Regions from separate parts of the Shewanella sp. GutDb-MelDb genome, predicted to be linked through region 1. Evidence: predicted binding sites of a transcription regulator. Region 1 holds the regulator's gene; the other holds the start of a gene.
The links. The regulator NrdR, encoded in region 1, represses ribonucleotide reductase genes. The targets are predictions, from matches to a motif close to AAACACNANATNTNGTGTTT.
Positions count from the first base shown of each region.

Region 1 (8,362 bases):
GCTAGTGGGCCCTGCAATGTCAGCCCCAGTAATGCAAGGCAATAAATTTTATTCATTTTCTACTTCTTATTATTTTGTACAAATGATTACCAACCAATAAGGTATCGGCTGCGTTTACTTAATAATTTTTTGATTAACACGGCGATCATATACGAGATGGCGACCACTATGAGCGTGACAATTAACGTAGTGAAGATGTTGCCTTTACCTGCGAGGCCGAATAAATCTGGGCTATCGTAGATCATCCACCAAGGCGTAGTAAGCCACGGGTGGATAAAGTAAATGGCAAAACTCACCTCCGCTAACTTTTGCAGTGGCGCGATTGAAATATGTTCAAACTTGTTCAAAATGGCCAAGATCACCAATGTCAGTAACAGTTTTTGCGGTAGCATCAGGTCTGGCACAGTCATTTCAAATGGCGCTTTATTAAGCACGCCAGCACCAAAAAATTGTGCTTGAATCAATGCCAATGCAATGGCTGAAATAAACATAGGGATCCAGTACTTATCAATAAATGGGAACAGCTTATCGCGATGTGCTGAGCCCCACACCCCCAGCAAATATACCGGGAGAAAGTAAACCAAGGATTGAATAGCATTAAGGTTGGAAATTGGCCGATGCACCATCACGGCAATAGCAAGCAGCGCAACAGCCCAATACATGACGTGTTGTTTTTTAATTAAGTACATTACCCACGGTGACAGGGCAAAAAGCATCATACCCATTGGGATATACCAGTAGGCGGTTAATGTACGGCCGGTGATGACATACCAACTGGCAGCCTCTGCAGGCGCTGTTATATCGGCATAAAGAACATGTAATGCAGGCTCGGTTCCAACGGTGAGATGCCAGACAATCCAAGGTAGCGACAGCAGTAAATAGGGCAGAAAAACAAACTTAGTTTTGCTCTTCATGTATTTTTTGTAATCCCAGCGGTTATAAAATACATGGTGAAACAGAAAGCCTGAAATAAACACAAAAAAGACCGTGCCATTCATCATTAAATTAAACCAAGCTTTGTCGGCAAAAGTTTCAATCTGCCACCCGGCAGGGCGGTAGCAGTGCGCCATAACAATAAAGATGATGGCGATGCCACGAAAATGATTAATGCTGTTTAAAAATTTCTTTGGTTTTATATCTTTAGGTGCACTAACAGTTTGAGGAGGCGTATTGTCTTGTGGCTGAGTAATTTTTTCATCCATGGTATTTACACTTATTGTTATTCCACTGATTTACAAACTAGCATCTCATAATTTGAGCTTATTTTGTTGTGAAATTGAAAATAAGCTGTGATGAGTTTTTGTTGTTGTTATTCAGCCTACTCGAACAGTGAGTGAGCTAAAGGCAAATGCGGTATTTGTATCGAGAAACTCTATGCCTTGCTTTTGGGATTAGAAGTTAGAAGATACACCAATGAAAAGTTGATAACTTTTACCTGCTTTCATATTTGAATAGCATCCGATGTCACCAGTATTTTTTGCGGCATTGAGGTGTATGCCTCTGAGATGTGGCAGAAAAATACGGAGTAGATTTAGATTGTAGAAATAAAAACAGAGACCTAGGTCTCTGTTTAACAGTGGATAATTGAAGTGTTACTTACTCATTCGTTTGTATTTTAAGCGATGAGGCTCAACAACGTCAGTGCCCATTTCTTCTTTTAACCAGGTTGAATACTCGGTGTAGTTACCTTCATAGAAGTTCACTTTACCTTCATCACGATAATCGAGAATATGCGTCGCGATACGGTCAAGGAACCAACGGTCATGCGAAATCACCATGGCGCAACCAGGAAACTCTAGTAGCGCTTCTTCAAGTGCTCGTAGTGTTTCAATATCGAGGTCGTTGGTAGGTTCATCGAGCAGTAGCACGTTGCCACCGGCTTGTAACAGTTTGGCTAAATGCACACGGTTACGTTCACCACCCGATAAGGTGCCAATGATCTTTTGCTGATCGCCACCACGGAAATTAAAGCGGCCAACATAGGCTCTGCTTGATATTTCAGTGTTGTTAATTCGCATAATATCTTGGCCGCCAGAGATCTCCTGCCAGACGGTGTTCTTGTCATTCATCGAATCACGGAACTGATCTACTGAAGCAATTTGTACCGACTCACCGACTTCAACGCTGCCGCTGTCTGGCTGTTCTTCGCCAGAGATCATTTTGAACAGTGTTGATTTACCTGCACCGTTGGCACCGATAATACCGACAATCGCCCCTTTAGGGACGGCAAAGCTCAAGTCATCAATTAACACCCGGTCGCCGTAGGATTTTGTCAGGTGATTGATTTCAATCACCTTGTCACCTAAGCGTGGTCCTGGTGGAATAAACAGCTCGTTGGTCTCGTTACGCTTTTGATAGTCATTGGTATTAAGCTCTTCAAAGCGAGCCATACGTGCTTTGCCTTTTGATTGACGTCCTTTAGCACCTTGGCGTACCCACTCCAATTCTTTAGCGATGGTCTTTTGACGAGCGCTTTGAGTTGCAGATTCTTGCTGTAAACGAGCATCCTTTTGCTCTAACCATGAAGAGTAGTTACCTTCCCATGGGATCCCTTCACCACGGTCGAGCTCTAAAATCCAACCCGCCGCATTGTCGAGGAAATATCTATCGTGGGTAATTGCCACGACAGTCCCCACATAGTCTTGCAGAAAACGCTCTAACCAAGCGACTGATTCAGCATCTAAGTGGTTGGTGGGTTCATCAAGCAGTAGCATGTCTGGTTTTTCAAGCAGCAGACGGCAAATAGCCACTCGGCGTCTTTCACCACCCGATAGCACTGCAATTTTTTCATCCCAATCAGGCAAGCGCAGTGCATTAGCAGCGCGCTCTAAAACGACATCAAGATTATGAGCATCTTGTGATTGGATGATGGCTTCGAGTTGGCCTTGCTCTTTAGCGAGTGCATCAAAGTCAGCATCTGGCTCTGCATAAAGCGCGTAAACCTCATCGAGTCTTACGAGGGCATTTTTGGCATCGGAAACCGCTTCTTCAACAGCTTCACGAACCGTCTGATTTAGATCAAGTTTTGGTTCTTGCGGTAAGTAACCAATCTTTAGGTCTTGCATTGGTCTTGCTTCGCCCTCAATTTCGGTATCGAGACCGGCCATGATGCGTAGCAGAGTTGATTTACCTGAACCATTGAGCCCTAACACACCAATTTTGGCACCAGGGAAAAAGCTTAAGGAGATATCTTTTAGAATTTGCTTTTTAGGCGGAACAATCTTGCCCACTCTAAGCATGCTGTATACAAACTGAGCCATTTTATTTCTCTTTGACTGGGAATGGCAGCAATTCTACTCGAATCACCGCCTAACTTAAATCTGATCTTTATCTTAGGCGCAGCTTAGTTAAATAAAAGTACTGTTCTACATTTGGGGATTGGCTAATATCTCCAAAAATAACCGTTACTGAGGGGCATACTAGATTGTATTTTATATATTGATACTGGACGGAGGAGTAATGAATAACAGAAAGACATCGCGTATCGGTGTTATTGCCATTATGGGCCATTAAATGATGTCAGGGCTGGAGTGTTTGCAGAACAGAGTTTTCTAGATTTACACCACAAAGTAATGAATCAATAGATTAAAGGCGTTTTTTCTATGTAATACAATCGTTGAGCAAGTTTACGGCGTCTATTTGCTATTGTTGAAATATCGCTCATGGGAAATTGCAAGTAATTTCATGTTTCTAATGCTGGGATTGTGATCAATTGCGCTGTATCATACCGCGCAACCCTACTATAAGAATTTACAGCTGGAGTAAATAATGCTGAAAAAAGACATGAATATCGCGGATTACGATCCACAATTGTTTGCAGCGATTGAAGATGAAACTCGCCGTCAAGAAGAGCACATCGAACTTATTGCTTCAGAAAACTATACGAGCCCACGCGTTTTTGAAGCTCAAGGTTCTCAGCTTACTAACAAGTATGCCGAAGGTTACCCTGGTAAGCGTTACTATGGTGGCTGTGAGCATGTTGATATTGTTGAAGAACTCGCAATATCTCGTGCTAAAGAGTTGTTCGGTGCAACGTATGCTAACGTTCAGCCGCATTCTGGTTCACAAGCTAACGCAGCCGTATTTATGGCCCTTCTTCAAGGTGGTGACACGGTTCTAGGTATGAGTCTTGCTCACGGTGGTCATTTGACTCACGGCTCACATGTCAGCTTCTCTGGTAAGCTCTATAATGCGGTTCAGTACGGCATTGACGAGTCAACGGGCAAGATTGATTACGCTGAAGTTGAGCGTCTAGCGGTTGAACATAATCCTAAGATGATTATTGCGGGTTTCAGTGCATACTCTGGCATTGTTGATTGGGGCAAGTTCCGCGAAATCGCCGATAAAGTAGGTGCTTACCTATTTGTTGATATGGCGCACGTTGCAGGTCTTGTTGCTGCGGGTATCTATCCAAACCCACTTCCACACGCACATGTTGTGACAACGACAACGCATAAGACATTAGCGGGCCCTCGTGGTGGTTTGATCCTTTCTGCTATCGATGATGAAGCTATTTATAAAAAGCTAAACTCAGCGGTCTTCCCTGGTGGTCAAGGCGGTCCTTTGATGCATGTTATCGCTGCTAAAGCAGTTGCATTCAAAGAAGCGCTCGAGCCAGAGTTCACGACATACCAAGAGCAAGTGGTGGTAAACGCAAAAGCAATGGCTCGCACGTTTATTGAACGTGGCTATGATGTTGTTTCTGGTGGTACTGATAACCACCTGTTCTTGCTTGATTTGATCAGCAAAGATATTACCGGTAAAGAAGCTGATGCAGCGCTCGGTAATGCCAACATTACTGTCAACAAAAACTCAGTACCTAATGACCCGCGCTCACCATTTGTGACATCTGGTCTGCGTATTGGCTCACCTGCGATTACTCGACGTGGTTTTGGTGAAGAAGAGTCTGTGCAGCTGACTCACTGGATGTGTGATGTACTTGATGATATTACAGATCTTGCTGTTAGCGAGCGTGTAAAAGCACAGGTTCTTGAATTGTGCGCTAAGTTCCCTGTTTACGGTTAACCTTAAGCGTTAAATCAGGTAAACTTTAATGGCCGCATTTATGCGGCCATTTTTGTTGGTAATTGATAATGATTTTTTATTAAATCGTTTATATAAGTCGTTTTAATACCTGACCGGAGGCTAGATGCATTGTCCATTTTGCAGCGCAACAGACACTAAAGTGATTGATTCGCGACTTGTCGCAGATGGCCATCAGGTACGTCGTCGTCGAGAGTGTGTGCAATGCCATGAGCGCTATACTACATTTGAAGGTGCTGAACTGGTGATGCCTCGTGTGGTTAAACAAGACGGTAGTCGTCAACCTTTCGATGAAGATAAACTGCGTGGTGGCATGCTTCGAGCGGTAGAGAAAAGACCGGTATCGATGGACCAAATCGAGCAGTCCTTAACTAAAATTAAGTCGATGCTGCGAGCGACAGGTGAGCGTGAAGTTAAATCAGAGATGATAGGTAACTTGATGATGGACCAATTGGTCAACTTAGACAAAGTGGCTTATATACGCTTTGCATCCGTTTACCGCGCGTTTGAAGACGTGTCGGAGTTCGGCGACGCTATCGCGAACTTACAGAAGTAGTTATACCCCCTTATTACCCAATTGATTAATCGGAACTCATTTCACTATGTGGTCAACTGAAGACAATCAAATGATGAGTCTTGCTATTGAATTAGCGCAAAAAGGACTCTATACCACCCGACCAAATCCTTGCGTTGGTAGTGTATTAGTTAAAGACGGCGTGATTGTGGGAGAAGGTTACCATATCCGTGCTGGTGGCCCCCATGCCGAAGTCTACGCACTTAACATGGCCGGTGATGATGCCATTGGTGCGACCGCGTACGTCACATTAGAACCGTGCAGCCATTATGGTCGAACTCCACCTTGTGCCAAGGCCTTGATCGAAAGCAAGGTTAGCCGCGTTGTTATTGCCGTTACGGACCCCAACCCACAAGTCTCTGGTCGTGGTATTACCATGCTCCGTGATGCAGGCATACAGGTTGACGTTGGTTTATTAACCGATGCAGCTAAACAGGTTAACCTCGGTTTTTTGAAGAGAATGGAGCAAGGGTTACCTTGGGTGACGGTAAAGCTTGCGGCGAGTCTTGATGGTAAAACGGCACTATCAAACGGTGAGTCTAAATGGATCACAGGGCCAGAAGCTCGCAGAGATGTGCAGCGGGTACGTGCAAGACATTGTGCACTCATTACTGGCGTTGAAACGGTTTTGGCCGATAACCCGAGTCTAAATGTACGACATAGTGAACTGGGTTCTTTATCAAATGAGATCGCGCCAGCAGAACTACATCAACCGATGCGTGTAGTATTAGACAGCCAAGCACGGCTAGGTACTGACCTTAAGATGTTTAGTATCAACAGCCCGATTTTACTTATTAGCACTTGTGACTACCCTGATAAGGTGAAGTCGGCATGGCCGGCCCATGTTAGTCACCAAATATTACCCGCCAAAGATAAGCGGGTAGACCTTAGTGCCTTGCTGGTATTTCTCGGTAAAAGCTGTAACTCGGTGTTAGTTGAGGCCGGTGCAACACTCGCTGGTGCATTTGTTAGCGCGCTATTAGCGGATGAAATTATTTTATACCAAGCAATGAAAATACTCGGTGCTCAGGGGCGAGACTTACTTGCTTTGCCTCCATTTGAGGCGATGTCCCAAATACCCAGTATTAATGTAATAGATGAACGAAAAGTGGGTAAAGATACTCGCTTGACGTTAAGAATGAGTAATTAACTTTATGTTTACCGGAATTATTGAATCTGTAGGTCATTTACGAAAAGTTGAACGTCGTGGCGATGATATTAGATTAACAGTTGCAAGCGCTAAGCTTGATTTGTCGGACGTTAAGCTCGGTGACAGCATTGCCACCAATGGTGTGTGCCTTACTGTTGTAGAGCGGCTAGCAGATGGTTATGTTGCGGACATTTCAGCCGAGACAGTCAGCCTTACCGGGTTTGCACATTACGCTGTCGGCACCTCGGTTAACTTAGAGAAAGCCGTGACGCCAACAACACGCTTGGGTGGCCATATGGTCAGTGGTCATGTAGATGGCATGGCGCGTATTGATGACCGTCAAGTTCGCGGTCAGGCAATTGAATTTTGGTTATCACCTCCCGTAGAGCTGGGTCGCTATATCGCCCATAAAGGGTCTATTACTATTGATGGTGTGAGTTTAACGGTTAATGAAGTGCAAGGGCATCGATTTAGACTGACCATAGTGCCGCATACAGCAGGTGAGACTACCTTAATAAATTTGAAGGCTGGCGATAGCGTTAATATTGAAGTTGACCTCATTGCTCGCCACTTAGAAAGATTGATGAACTATTCATCAGAGCATGAAAAACAGCAACCTAAGTCCGAAGTTACTATGGAACTGTTAGCTCGCTCAGGTTTTTTACGTTAAATACTGGCTTAAGGCTATTTTAAAGATAGAATTTATCTTTAGAAGCTCCAAAAAAATAATCATATAAATTTATATACTGTTTTGCCACGATAGGCATAAAGGTTAGCAACCTCACTTAATGCAGTAATACAAAATAAAGGTCTGAACATGTCGCTACATAGTATAGAAGAGATCATCGAAGATATTCGTCTAGGCAAGATGGTTATCTTGATGGATGATGAAGATAGAGAAAATGAAGGCGACCTTATTATGGCTGCTGACATGGTGACGCCAGAGGCGGTTAACTTTATGGCGATGTTCGGTCGCGGTCTTATTTGTCAAACCTTGACTAAAGAACGCTGCGAACAGCTAAACCTGCCTTTAATGGTCACCAACAATAATGCCCAGTTCTCAACCAACTTTACAATGTCTATTGAAGCGGCTGAAGGTGTCACAACGGGTATTTCAGCGCAAGATCGTGCCGTCACGGTAAAAGCTGCAGTTGCCAAAGATGCTAAGCCTAGTGATATTGTGCAACCTGGCCACATATTCCCATTGATGGCAAAAGAGGGTGGCGTGCTCATCCGTGCCGGTCATACTGAAGCGGGCTGTGACTTAGCAAGATTAGCAGGTTTTGAAGCTTCATCAGTCATCGTTGAAATTTTAAAGGACGATGGCACCATGGCGCGTCGTCCAGATCTTGAAATTTTTGCTGAAAAGCACGGATTAAAGATGGGCACTATTGCTGACCTAATTGAATACCGCAACACTAAAGAAACCAGTGTTGTACGTGAAGCGCAATGTAAGCTACCAACCCGTTTTGGTGAGTTTGATATGCTGACTTTCCGTGACACTATCGATAATCAATTACACTATGTATTAGTCAAAGGTCCGGTTACAGAGAACATACTTGTACGTGTTCACCTACAAAATACCTTTAACGACC
Region 1 covers NZ_PJBM01000260.1:55,401-63,762, reverse strand. Annotated here, with positions in the region: gene CXF82_RS19515 (shewanella-like protein phosphatase) at 1-56, opposite strand, end outside; gene CXF82_RS19510 (acyltransferase family protein) at 87-1,202, opposite strand; gene ettA (energy-dependent translational throttle protein EttA) at 1,593-3,260, opposite strand; gene glyA (serine hydroxymethyltransferase) at 3,769-5,025, shown strand; gene nrdR (transcriptional regulator NrdR) at 5,150-5,599, shown strand; gene ribD (bifunctional diaminohydroxyphosphoribosylaminopyrimidine deaminase/5-amino-6-(5-phosphoribosylamino)uracil reductase RibD) at 5,646-6,767, shown strand; gene CXF82_RS19485 (riboflavin synthase) at 6,772-7,437, shown strand; gene ribBA (bifunctional 3,4-dihydroxy-2-butanone-4-phosphate synthase/GTP cyclohydrolase II) at 7,585-8,362, shown strand, end outside.

Region 2 (8,362 bases), on a different contig from region 1:
TTCTGACGGCAATCAGGCACATTGTAAGTTTCGCCTTCATAACTTAATAAACTGATGATGGCTTCGCCACCTTTTAACTCTACGCCACAAACTTTCATGATAAACCTTCGAAATAACAATATTGCGCATATTGTAGCGTTATTTTTGTCACTGGTCAGCGTTTAGCGTTAGCAATTGAAAATAAATTTCCTATTGTTGTATGACATTCAAACAAAATTAATCTGAAGTCAGTGCTAATGAAATACACCGAGCGGTAATTCGGTCTTATACAAAAGACACAGTGACTCCCTTAGGGTAAAGAGGACATTGCTATGAAGCTAGGTTTTATGAAAACAGATTTTATCAGCCCCTTTTTTAAATTGACGGCACTATTATTGAGTTTTGTCTTAGTGGGGTGCACAAGCTTAGGTGGAGAGCCGACGTTTCAGGATAAAGGCGTGGCGGTGAATGGTTACGATGTAGTCGCTTATTTTTCCGAGCAACAGCCTGTTACAGGCAAAGTAGAATATAGTAGTCAGTACAACAATGTAGAGTGGCTCTTTAGCAGCGAGCAAAATAAAATAATGTTCGAGCAAGATCAGCAGTACTACGTGCCACAATATGGTGGCTATTGCGCTTATGGTATGTCTAAAGGGTTTGTGGTGGATACCGATCCAAATGCGTTTACTATTTTGAATAATAAGCTGTATCTAAACTATAGTCTTGGGGTCAGAGAAACTTGGCTTAACGATACGGCGGTTTATATAGAACGTGCAGATAAAAACTGGCAAGAGAAAACCGCTAAGTAATGTTATCGATGAAGCACAGAAAATAAAAAAACGCTGGGATAGATAACCATCACAGCGTTTAATCAACAGCCTTAACTTAGGCTAAATCTAATCTTCAGGAGTATCTTGCAGTTTAGATTTAGGCTTTTTAAGCATTGGTGCGTCACCAACATCAACACCGGTTGCAAAACGTCTATCACGGTTAGCAGACGCTTTTGCTGCGGTTCTTTTCTTGGCTGTTACTGCTTTTTTCTTAGCTGCTGGTTTCGCTTTACTCTTGCTCACAGGTTTTGCTTTTAAACCTGCGAACTTACCTTTCAAGCCTTCAAGCTCACTAAAGCCAAACTTCTTGTTTAAGAATGTTTGTACCTGGGTAAAGTTTACCCAGTCTTTAGGGCCGACGAGTGAAACTGCATCACCTTTAGCGCCAGCACGGCCTGTACGACCAATGCGGTGTACATATTCCTCAGCAAATTTTGGCATATCAAAGTTGATCACTAACGATACGTTGAGTAGATCTAGACCACGAGATGCCACATCGGTAGTGACCAATATCTGCTGCAAACCACGGCTAAACTCATCCATGATTTGATTACGAGCGGTTTGCTTTAACTCACCACTGAGTGATGCCGTTTTAAAACCTTCTTCAGCAAGCTTTATAGCGAGGCGTTCTGTATCGGATCTTGTGGCTGTAAAGATGATGATCTGCTTTTGCTGCTCATCTTTTAAGATCCGCGATAGTAGCGCTTCTTTATGATCAAGATGATCACATAGGAATATACGTTGAGTAATGTCTTTGTGCTCTAAATTACCGGCACCAATAGAGACATGCTCCGGTGTTTTAAGCAGCTCTGCAGCTATTTCATTGACATCGCCATGATCAAGCGTGGCAGAAAACATCAATGTTTGACGACGTTTATGATCTGCTGCATTGTTAATTTGCTTAAGTTGTTCAGCAAAGCCTAAATCTAACATACGATCGGCTTCATCTAATATGAGCAACTCAAGCCCATTAAGGTGCAAGTGATGTTGCTTAAGATGGTCTGCTAAACGACCTGGGGTTGCCACAACAAAATGCGGGTCACGAGCAAGTGCTTTTGCTTGGTCGTTAAAGTTTTCACCGCCTAGAATTTTGGTGGCTTTATATTGGGTGTTGGCGACTAGTAAACGCAGTTGGCTATAGACTTGGGTAGCAAGCTCTCGAGTCGGTAGCAAAATAACAACGCGTGGATCGCGCTTACTCAATGCTCTACACGAAATCATCCTTTGCATCGCAGGTAGCAAGAACGCCAAGGTTTTGCCTGAACCTGTTTTAGATGATGCCATTATATCTTTGCCCGCAAGGGCAATAGGGATGGCTTGTTCCTGGATCTCAGTTGGGGTGTCTATACCCATGTGCTTTAACGTTTGTAAAAGACGTTGATCCAGTGAAAAATCGGTGAATGGCAAAGGTGAACTCCTTAAATAATCTGACCGAGTATTATAGCCTAGATAGATAGAGCAGGGCTATGATTAGCCATTAAGTTTATGTCAAAGCTGTCGAAATAGGCGGGTGGCAAGCTGAATATGGATGCACAACACGATAGCGTGATTAAATTAGGTTAAAATTAGCGGCCGTAATGCCGTAACATAGCGCTGTATTGCAAAAGAGTAACTCGATCTTAATTAGCTTGTAGGAGTCGCAACGCGTGTCGGACAATAATAATTCAGTTAAAATTGGACTCGCTTTAGGTAGCGGTGCCGCTAAAGGCTGGGCGCATATTGGTGTGCTCAATGGGCTAGCCAAAATGGGCGTTTATCCTGATAAAATAGCTGGCTGCTCTATCGGCGCAGTCGTGGGGGCTGCCTATGCTAATGATAATCTTGATGAGCTAGAAACCTGGGTGAGAAGTTTTAGCAGCTGGGACGTATTAGGTTTGATGGATCTGAGCTGGCGAAAAGGCGGGCTGATTGGCGGCGAAAAAGTGTTTGATGTGTTGCAAAAACGGATGGGCGACATGCAGATCGAGGATCTTAAAAAACCCTTCACCGCGGTAGCAACTGATCTATATTCTGGTCAAGAAATTTGGTTTACCGAAGGTGATCTACGCCATGCAGTGCGTGCTTCATGTTCTATGCCTGGTATTTTACCGCCAGTCAAAGTGGCCGATCGCTGGCTGGTGGATGGCGCGGTGGTGAATCCTGTTCCAGTATCAGTAAGCCGAGCAATGGGTGTTGATATTGTTATTGCGGTTGACCTTCACGGACTTCGCCGTGGGCGTATGCAAGTGTTGCCAGTCAACATGAAAAGTAATAAGCCGACAAACCAAGAAGTTGCGGAAGCAGAGAAGCATCAAGAATTGGGCTTTACCGATCTGCTTGCGCGCGGAAGAGATTATATTACCGGCCTAACGGATAAGTTTTCTCCTAGTAACAAAACTGGCGGTCATATTAATCCCAATCCCGGTATGCTGGCGGTGATGTCACAGTCGATGGAAATACTAGAACAGCGCCATAAGCGGGCGAGACTAATGGGCGACCCACCAGATATTTGTATCGTGCCAGATCTTGGTGATATCGGTACTATGGAGTTTCATCGCGCGGAGGAAGCTATTGCGGCAGGTGAAGCGGCAGTAGAGCAAGTAGCACACCTTATTGAAGCTGCATTGGCACCATACCGTTAAATAATCTTAACTTGGTTGTAACAAAAGGGCCAGAAGGCCCTTTTATGTCACTGTTTTTCAGTGTGATATTAACGCATGAAGTATGCTGGTTTCTTAATGAATTAAGCCAGTTTTACAATCATCTTGCCGCGGTTTTTACCTTCAAATAGACCGATAAAGGCATCAGGTGCGTTTGATAACCCTTCATAAATAGTCTGCTCTGCAGTGACTTTTCCTTCAGCTAACCATTGGCCCATTTGCTTAGCGAACTCAGGGTAATGAGCCCAATGTTCAAATACAATGAAACCTTCAATCTTTAACTTCTTCATGATGATCATGGCTAAATTACTCGGTCCAGGTGTCGGCACTGTATCGTTGTATTGTGAAATCATGCCGCACACGGCGATACGGCCATGGTCATTCATATTGTTCAATGCGGCTGTTAAGTGATCGCCACCGACATTTTCAAAATAGACATCAACACCTTCTGGCGCCGCAGCTGCTAATGCAGCGCTTAAATCACCACAAGTCTTGTAGTTGATCACGGCATCAACACCAAGTGATTTAATATGCTCAGCTTTCTCATCAGAGCCTACGGATGCAATAACGCGGGCACCCATTAATTTTCCAATCTGTACAGCTACACTGCCAACTGCACCGGATGCTGCTGAAACGAAAAGTGTTTCGCCCGCCTTTAATTCTGCAATGCGGTTGAGGCCTGTCCAAGCCGTCATACCCGGCATACCGAGTACACCGAGAAAGTGTGATTCGTTGATAGGAGTTTGCGGTAGGCGAGTTATTTCGGTGCCATCACTAACATAATGACTGCGCCAGCCGTGCATGCTGTTAACCTTGCTGCCCACTGGAAATTCAACATTGTTTGATTCTGTGACTTCACCAATAGCGCCGCCTTCAAGCACTGCACCAATCTGAAAAGGAGCAATGTAGCTTTTCCTATCAATCATGCGGCCACGCATGTACGGGTCAACCGACATCCATAAATTTTTGACGAGAAATTCACCCTCTTTAATGGCGGGTAAAGTCACTTCTGCTTCGGTAAAGTTACTGGCGTTAGGTAATCCTTCAGGACGAGATTTTAGTTGAATTTGTTTAGCGTTCATAATGAGCCTTTATTTTTGTTTGTGCGCAAAGTAATTGTTTGCATCATAACTAACCGCCAAAATTTATGCAAATACTTTGCGCGCAAAATAACTCTGCGCAAAATAAAATGCGATCAGCTAGTTTTGTTAAAGGGAGTCAGGTAAAATTGCAGTACTTAATAAAGGTAGTGAAGGTCGTAGTGAAAAACAAAGTGTCAAATAACGATACCGACGCATGTCTGTCGGATAATGTTTGTTTTGCTCTGTATACCGCAGGGAATGCACTTATGCGCGCTTACCGCCCTTTATTGGATCAGTATGAACTCACTTATCCACAGTATCTGGTGATGCAAGCATTGTGGCTACAAGATAGAGCAAGCATGACCCAGTTGTCTCGCGCGACTCGTCTGGATATGGGCACATTGACGCCCATCGTTAAACGTTTAGAGAGCAAGTTATTTTTACAACGCTTGGCTGATGAAACCGATGAACGTAAAAAAGTTATCGCACTCACCAAAGCGGGCTTCGCTCTGCAAGCCGATGCGCTTGCACAAAAAAGTACCTTGCTTGAAAAAGTCAGCATGACTGAGCATGATATTGAATCATTGCGCACACTTTGCTTGACCTTAACCGCAGAATTGAACCAAAAGTAAGCAGTCAATTTTATCATCAAAAAAACGGCACGTTTCCTGCTTAGTTAGGCTATGACTAAATCAGTGCCGAATTTTTGACGATGAACCCACTTAGTAGTATCAATAACCCTGTAAATAGCGGCGCAGTGCTGGCAGATGCATATGGTGTGTCAGGCACTAAAGCGGGAGTCGGCAGCGCTACAGGCATCCAAGGCATTAATGCTGACGCATCAGCTTCATCAACAAATACCGTCACTAAAGATGATCATGGCTTAGTGTTATCTGGCCGCGCTGAGCGAGCGCAGAAAATAGAAGCCATGGCGAAGGACTTTTTTCAAGATGGCAGTTTCAGCTCTGAAAAATTACCCAGTCTTATTCAGCGGCTCTATAAAGATGGTATTTTGTCCGATGGGCAACTGAACCGTCTAACGAATAGTGGCTTTGATATTCCGCCCACTGAAGCGCAGTCATTAGCTGATTTTATTGACGAGCAGCGTGCGACGCTAACCAATAGTGATGAAGATAGAGAGCTGGCAGGGACGTTAGATGAAGCAAAATGGGTTATGCGCACGATGGATTCAATCCAGTCTCCTGCCATTGCACAAAAAGCAAATCGCGTTGCCACTGACATTACTGCTTTGCTAGGGTCTGAACGCCCACTCACTGATCAACAGAAGCATCAATATCAGGGCATAAAATCTTTAATGCAGTTAGCCTCAATGACAGGTGAACATCAACAAGCATCGGGTCAGCTGAACAGTTATTTGGCGCTCGCAAAACAGCATTAATGTCGTTGGTTTTTAGTTAACCCCCTAGCAGGTTATTTTGATGGCTTCACTGGTTAAAAATTGAGGCCGTTATCTGTAACGTTAACCCCATGAACGGTAACATCCGCTCGTTAAAACCGCATAAATCGGTTGTCGTTTACTCATCTTAATCAAATTCCAGCAGCCTCAACAGAGCGTTAAAAATAGCCAGTGAAAGTGCTTGTCTATTTATCCACAATTTATCCCTATTTTATACTGGCACTAGCTCGCTTATAGGCCATCGTCAAGGGCATAATTTTAGATAAGCGTGATCGTTCCCAGTTATTTTTTCTTATTATCTTCGTTGTTTAAAATAATGATCTGGATCAAAGTACTTCTCGTCTTTTTATAGCTTAATGCGCTACATATTGTGATTTAGAATAAAAGTGCCACTATATGTAGTGTTGCTTGTCGATGATGTAGAAGAGGAATTATACAATGCCAGTGGTTATTAAACGGGATGGTTACCGTACGCCTTTTGACGAAACAAGGATTAGAGACGCAGTGATAGCAGCTGCTAACTCGGCAGGTATTGATGACACCGCTTATGCAGAATCTGTCGCGAGACAAGCAGCCGATTCGGTGGCGACATTAGATGAGATAAATATCCACGATCTTCAAGATGCCGTGGAAAACTTGTTGATGGAAGGACCATATAAATCATTAGCGCGGGTTTACATTGAATATCGCCATGATAGAGATGTGAATCGGGAAGTCAGTAGCAGACTCAATCAAGAGATCCGTGGCTTAGTTGAGCAGAGCAATGCGGCGCTATTGAACGAAAATGCTAACAAAGATTCAAAAGTGATCCCCACTCAACGTGATCTGTTGGCGGGTATTGTTGCTAAGCATTATGCCAAATGTCACATCTTGCCAAAAGATGTCGTTGCAGCCCACGAGTCAGGTGAGATCCACTACCATGATTTAGACTACGCACCATTCTTCCCTATGTTTAATTGTATGTTGATTGATCTTAGTGGCATGTTGACCGAAGGCTTCAAAATGGGCAATGCGGAGATTGAAACGCCTAAATCAATTTCGACAGCGACTGCAGTGACAGCACAGATCATTGCGCAGGTTGCCAGCCACATTTATGGCGGTACCACGATTAACCGTATTGATGAAGTACTGGCGCCATTTGTCACCAAAAGTTATAACAAACATTACCAAGTCGCGCTGACGTGGGGGATTACAGATGCCAAAGCATTTGCGATCTCATTGACTGAAAAAGAGTGTCATGACGCATTTCAGTCGCTTGAATATGAAGTCAATACACTGCATACCGCTAATGGCCAAACACCGTTTGTGACTTTTGGTTTTGGTTTAGGCACCTCTTGGGAATCTCGGCTGATTCAACAGTCAATGATGCAAGTGCGTATTGCTGGTTTAGGTAAAAACCGTAAGACAGCGGTTTTCCCTAAGTTAGTTTTTGCTATTCGTGATGGTATTAACCATAAAACGGGTGATTGTAACTACGACATTAAACAGCTTGCATTGAAGTGTGCAACAACACGTATGTACCCTGATATTCTTAACTATGAGCAGGTTGAAAAGGTGACCGGTTCGTTCAAAACGCCAATGGGTTGCCGTAGCTTCCTCGGGACATTTGAGGAAAATGGAGAATTGGTACATGAAGGGCGTAATAACCTTGGTGTCGTAAGTTTGAACTTGCCGCGCGTTGCACTTGAAGCCAATGGCGATGAAGCTGAATTTTACCGTATCTTAGATGAGCGTTTACTCATTGCCCGTAAAGCATTAGATACTCGTATCGCTCGTTTAGACGGCGTTAAAGCCCGTGTTGCACCTATCCTGTATATGGAAGGTGCATGTGGCGTACGACTACGTGCAGATGATGATGTCTCTGAGATCTTTAAGAATGGCCGCGCGTCAATTTCTCTCGGATACATTGGTTTGCATGAAACCATCAATGCACTTTACGGCAGCGAAACACATGTTTACGACAGTGCTCAACTGCGCGAAAAAGCGGTAACAGTGATCAAATACCTAAAAGCTGCCACCGACGCATGGAAAGAAGAGACGGGTTACGGCTTTAGCCTTTACAGCACGCCAAGTGAAAACTTGTGTAGCCGTTTTTGCAATTTAGATGCAAAAGCCTTCGGGGTTGTTGAGGGCGTGACATCTAAAGGTTATTACACCAATAGTTTCCATTTAGATGTTGAAAAGCAAGTTAACCCATACGATAAGATTGATTTCGAGCAACCTTATCCAGAAATCGCCAATGGCGGGTTTATCTGTTACGGCGAGTTTCCTAACATGCAAAACAATGTTGAAGCATTGGAAGATGTTTGGGATTATAGCTATTCAAGAGTGCCTTATTACGGCACCAATACGCCGATAGATGAGTGTTATGACTGCGGCTTTACTGGTGAATTTGGTTGTACGAGTAAAGGGTTT
Region 2 covers NZ_PJBM01000138.1:378-8,739, forward strand. Annotated here, with positions in the region: gene CXF82_RS05590 (DUF3010 family protein) at 1-98, opposite strand, end outside; gene CXF82_RS05595 (YHS domain-containing (seleno)protein) at 312-788, shown strand; gene CXF82_RS05600 (DEAD/DEAH box helicase) at 876-2,216, opposite strand; gene rssA (patatin-like phospholipase RssA) at 2,456-3,430, shown strand; gene CXF82_RS05610 (NADP-dependent oxidoreductase) at 3,532-4,530, opposite strand; gene CXF82_RS05615 (MarR family winged helix-turn-helix transcriptional regulator) at 4,710-5,162, shown strand; gene CXF82_RS05620 (hypothetical protein) at 5,243-5,929, shown strand; gene nrdD (anaerobic ribonucleoside-triphosphate reductase) at 6,386-8,362, shown strand, end outside.
Region 2: nrdD (anaerobic ribonucleoside-triphosphate reductase) is a predicted target of NrdR. The motif match lies at 6,335-6,354, and genes of this name have one in related genera.